Regions from separate parts of the Weizmannia sp. FSL W8-1119 genome, predicted to be linked through region 1. Evidence: riboswitches for the same ligand, from Rfam matches in the RefSeq annotation. Region 1 holds a riboswitch; the other holds the start of a gene.

Region 1 (2,401 bases):
AACTGACCGCCACCAAAATAACGTTGGTCAATATCAAGCTGAGCGTGTATCGTTTCCAGCTCATTTCAGCGCGGTTTTTCAAACCGGTCAGTCCGTAGATCAACCTTTCAATCGGTCCGAATATTTTGTCGGTCCGGTTGGGTTCATTGGAAAATACATGAAAGATGTATGCCCCCAAAGGTTTGACCAAAAAAACTAAAATCACAATGACCGCTACCAGTTGCAAAATGGCCATTTCATGCCCTCCTCAAACATATACAGATCATATTAAAATTTTTCGGGATTCACCAAAGCAAAAACGAGATATAAAAAAATCAAAACCGTAAAAACAGCAACTATTATCATGAGCGTTCTCCCCCCGATTCACCTACAACTCGTCCGCACCAAGCTAAAAATAAGCAAAACAATCCATATACGCCACCTAGTGTTAAAATCATTGCGATATCCATCATGAATGATCATCCCTCCCTTCAAGCATGTAACCGGTACGTTTGCCTGATATGGATTCAGCTTTCGTTATCAAGCAGAAACGAAACATCATCGCTGCGGGTGTAAATGACATAGCTAGCGCCAAGTCCTTTGTAGATGAGTCTTGCATTGTTGCTGCCGGTGATGATATAGATCGGCTTGCCTGTCCAGGATCGGCAGATCTGAATGTATCGGCAAATCAAGGGCAAACTTGACTCAAACAAGTACACCTTCCCTACCGGTAACTCTGGAATGAGCCAGGTTTCCCGGTCTACAGTATCGACCATTAAGATGTGCTTGACGCCCAAATGTGTCAATCTCGACTTCTCTGTTTCATTATTGGTAATCGCTGCATAAGGTATTTCTTTGATTCGCAACGCTTTAATAAACTGCTCCCCGGTTTTGTTGGGCGCAGAGACGAGTACAAACTCATCTTGAGCTTCCATAGCCAATCTCCTCCATCCTGGTACAGGCAACAAAAAAGAAGCTTTCGGAAGAGGAACTCTTCGTCAGCTTCTTAGGCACGAAAAAACACCGTGTCTAATCACGACAATTGTTGCCTCTCTTAAAGACGCTTACGAGGTTAGCTGTCGGATTCGGGCGTAAGAGTCGCCCTACGCCGGATTTACCGGCGATTCACCCCATGAAGCCGACAAGACCGGCTTCGATTGGTTCCCCCGCTCCTTCGTGTTAATTGAAGAATTCAGCGATTGAAACGATGATTATCATGTTCACGAAACACCACAGAGGCATAAGCACTGTGGTCGAAACTTACGATCACAAGCTTCATCATCCTCTCTCTACAAGGGCCACACTTTTGAAAAGAGCTGCTTCCGCATTTACGAGTTTTGCTTATGGATTCGGGCGGTGAGAGTCGCCCTGCCCCTGCTTAAGCTTCGTATAAGCGGGGGAATTCATCCCTTACGGATCCGGTTGACTTGCTCTCACACAAGCACTGATCCGTAGTTGGTTCCCTCTTGTTCCTGAGTCACAATTAAGCAACTGTAAATGAAAAACAATTCAATTCATGGACTTATTTTATTCATTATTTTGAGGTTTTTCAATCATTTTTACGAAATTTTTACGCCCAGTACCGGTTTATTTTACTCTTTTTTTACAGTAACCTAGAGAGGAGAGACACAAAAAAGAGAAGGATGTGTTTTTCTATGCATAAATGGAATGCGGTATGGATTTCGTTGCGATCGTACGTAAGCACGACTTTGCTGATCGCTCTCATGACCATGGTATTAAAACCGTTTGGTCTTGCTTTTGACTTGGTCAATATTGCTCTTATCTATTTACTCCCGGTTCTTTTCAATGCCGTCTTCGGGGGACTGCGTCCTGCTTTCTACGCGGCGATCCTGGGTGTCTTAGCCTTTGATTTCTTCTTCGTGCCTCCTGTACTGAGCTTTACCGTATCAGACTTGCGCTATCTGGTTTCATTTGGCGTCTATTTGGCGGTGGCAGCATTAACGGCCAGCCTAGCGGCCAAGCTGAAGCAGCAGGTCCTCTTTTCCAAGCAAAGGGAAGCTCACACAGCTGCGTTGTACGCGCTTAGCAAGCAGATGAGCGCGATCGCGGACATCCATTCCATGCTGGACAATTTTTCCCGACAAGTTTCGCAGACCCTTGACACAGAAATCGCGATCTATTTGGCGGATGACCAGAATACCCTGAAACTTGCCCATGAGTCTGCCGATCTTCCTGACTGCAGGCAAGAGAATACGGAAATGTCTATCGCAAAGCGAGTGTTTGAGCACGTCGAGACGGCCGGAATGGAAATTTCGCGTTTGAACGAATCTCCGGGTTATTTTATTCCGCTTCGGACCGAAGACCGCACATATGGTATCATCGCGCTCTATCCGAATGAAGCGCGAACCGGGATCACAGCCGAGCAAAAGCGGCTCTTCGAGGCTCTCGGAGGCTTGGCGGC
Region 2 (2,401 bases), 2.2 Mb from region 1:
TGGAAATGGCTTCGACCCCTGTCAATGCCGAACAGCCGGATGAGAAAGCTTTTAACAAAAGAAACAGTGAAATGCCGGCGACCGGCGTACCGATATGCGGATGCAGGTTTTGCGGGATTTGCCCCGTTACTGTTTTGAATAAACCGACAACAATGATGACAAACAATGAAAATACGAACAGATAAACCGGGTAAGCGAGCACATTGGCCGATTCCGTCAGCCCGCGCAAATTCAGAATCGTAATGATCAGAACGAGAAAAACCGCAATCTGCACACTGTACGGATGCAAGCTCTGAAACGCGGAAGTAATGGCATCTGTTCCGGCTGAGACGGAAACGGCCACCGTTAAAATGTAGTCCACCAGCAAAGATCCGCCCGCAAGAAGGCCAGGGGTGACGCCGAGATTTTCTTTCGAGACACGGTATGCCCCGCCGCCTTGCGGATAAGAGTAAATGACCTGGCGATAAGATAAAATAAGTGCAGCCAATAAAATTAAAATGCCGACTGTAATTGGAATAGAATACCAAAATGCCAGCGCCCCCACTGTGGCAAGTACAATCAGCACCTGTTCAGGCCCGTACGCAACAGATGAAAGCGCGTCGGATGAAAGAATGGCCAATGCTTTTAACTTGGTCAGCTTCTGCCCTTCAAGTTCATTTGAACGAAGCGGTCTCCCAATTAACAATCGTTTTATCGTGGTGAACATTTGAATGGTCTCCTTTTATCTGCAGTGTTTCAAAAATGCTTCCCCTAAAATAAGAAAAACCACAAAGAGAATTCATCTTCCCTGTGGTCTATTGCCCGATCACAGTTTCACATCCTCTATTATAACGCTGACGGGGTTAGCTGTCGGGTTCGGGCATAAGAGTGGCCCTGCCTTTTAAAAAAAGGCTTCACCCCAGAGCGGCGCGCGGCCGCCAACCTGGTTCCCCCGTTCCGTTTCCGGATTAAGCGGTTCAGTTATGAAACGCAAATTTTACATACGACATCCTATCTTACTCCCGTTGCCATTGTTTGTAAAGACTATTTCGCAATTGCGTTTCGGTATGTCCATCTTTACCCGCCATATCCCCGGGCAAACTGTCTTTATTCACAGTACCTAATTTTCGATCATGCTTCTTTTGTAGAATATCCGAATGTGCCTAAAGCACGCAAAAAGCAAGGTTTTTCGGCAAATCCGGAGTAAAGAGATAAACAGAGTTAGGAAGGTAAAACCTGAGGATGAAAAGATGACCTCTTGGGGCAGGCGGATCAATTGGAAACATAAGACCAAAAGAGGCGCGAACCCGGTGGAATTGTCTAATTAGGAGCTCCATTCGGGCCCGAAATGTCCTTTTGAACCTGTCAAAAGGACAAAACGTGCCGCATCCGGGAATGAAATGTCCTTTTGAACCTGTCAAAAGGACAAAAGGAATTGCATCCGGGCCCAAAATGTCCTTTTGAAGCCGTCAAAAAGACAAAACGAGCTGCATCAGGTAACGAAATGTCCTTTTGAACCTGTCAAAAGGACAAAAGGAGTTGCATCCGGGCCCGAAATGTCCTTTTGAAGCCGTCAAAAAGACAAAACGAGCTGCATCCGGGCCCGAAATGTCCTTTTGAACCTGTCAAAAGGACAAAACATGCCGCATCCGGGAATGAAATGTCCCTTTGAACCTGTCAAAAGGACAAAACACGCCGCATCCGGGAATGAAATGTCCCTTTGAACCTGTCAAAAGGACAAAAGGAGCTCCATTCGGGCCCGAAATGTCCTTTTGAAGCCGTCAAAAAGACAAAACGAGCGGCATCAGGTAACGAAATGTCCTTTTGATCCTGTCAAAAGGACAAAACATGCCGCATCCGGGAATGAAATGTCCCTTTGAACCTGTCAAAAGGACAAAAGGAGTTGCATTCGGGCCCGAAATGTCCTTTTGAAGCCGTCAAAAAGACAAAACGAGCTGCATCCGGGCCCGAAATGTCCTTTTGAACCTGTCAAAAGGACAAAACATGCCGCATCCGGGAATGAAATGTCCCTTTGAACCTGTCAAAAGGACAAAACACGCCGCATCCAATTAGACAAATTAGGCGAAAACCCGTTGAAAATGTCTAGTTAGGCGTTCTAATTGGACAAATCCAAGCGTAAAACCCGTTAAAAATGTCTAATTATGGTCTAATTAGGCGTTCCAAACGCCAAAATCCATTACGATCAGGATAGATTTGCTTATGGCTGACCTGGCGCACCACCAAAGAAAAAAACCCGCAAGCTGCGGGCTTTTTTTTAAAACTTAATTTTTTCTTCCAAAAAGGCTTTAAGTTCCGTGATTGGCACACGGGTTTGCTCCATTGTGTCACGGTCGCGGACGGTCACCATATGGTCGTCGCGCGAATCGAAGTCGTATGTGATGCAAAACGGCGTGCCGATTTC

The links. Region 1 has a riboswitch for cyclic di-AMP ahead of NSQ19_RS12250 (hypothetical protein). Riboswitches for the same ligand answer to the same signal wherever they lie in the genome.
Region 2: another riboswitch for cyclic di-AMP. It lies ahead of NSQ19_RS01625 (APC family permease); the one in region 1 lies ahead of NSQ19_RS12250 (hypothetical protein).

What each region holds. Positions count from the first base shown of each region.
Region 1 is NZ_JBBOZL010000001.1:2,477,995-2,480,395, forward strand. It holds gene kdpA (potassium-transporting ATPase subunit KdpA) at 1-235, opposite strand, end outside; gene NSQ19_RS15785 (potassium-transporting ATPase subunit F) at 268-345, opposite strand; gene NSQ19_RS12250 (hypothetical protein) at 507-914, opposite strand; cyclic di-AMP (ydaO/yuaA leader) riboswitch at 1,026-1,187, opposite strand; gene NSQ19_RS12255 (ATP-binding protein) at 1,635-2,401, shown strand, end outside.
Region 2 is NZ_JBBOZL010000001.1:324,167-326,567, reverse strand. It holds gene NSQ19_RS01625 (APC family permease) at 1-706, opposite strand, end outside; cyclic di-AMP (ydaO/yuaA leader) riboswitch at 816-964, opposite strand; gene NSQ19_RS01620 (glycine--tRNA ligase) at 2,255-2,401, opposite strand, start outside.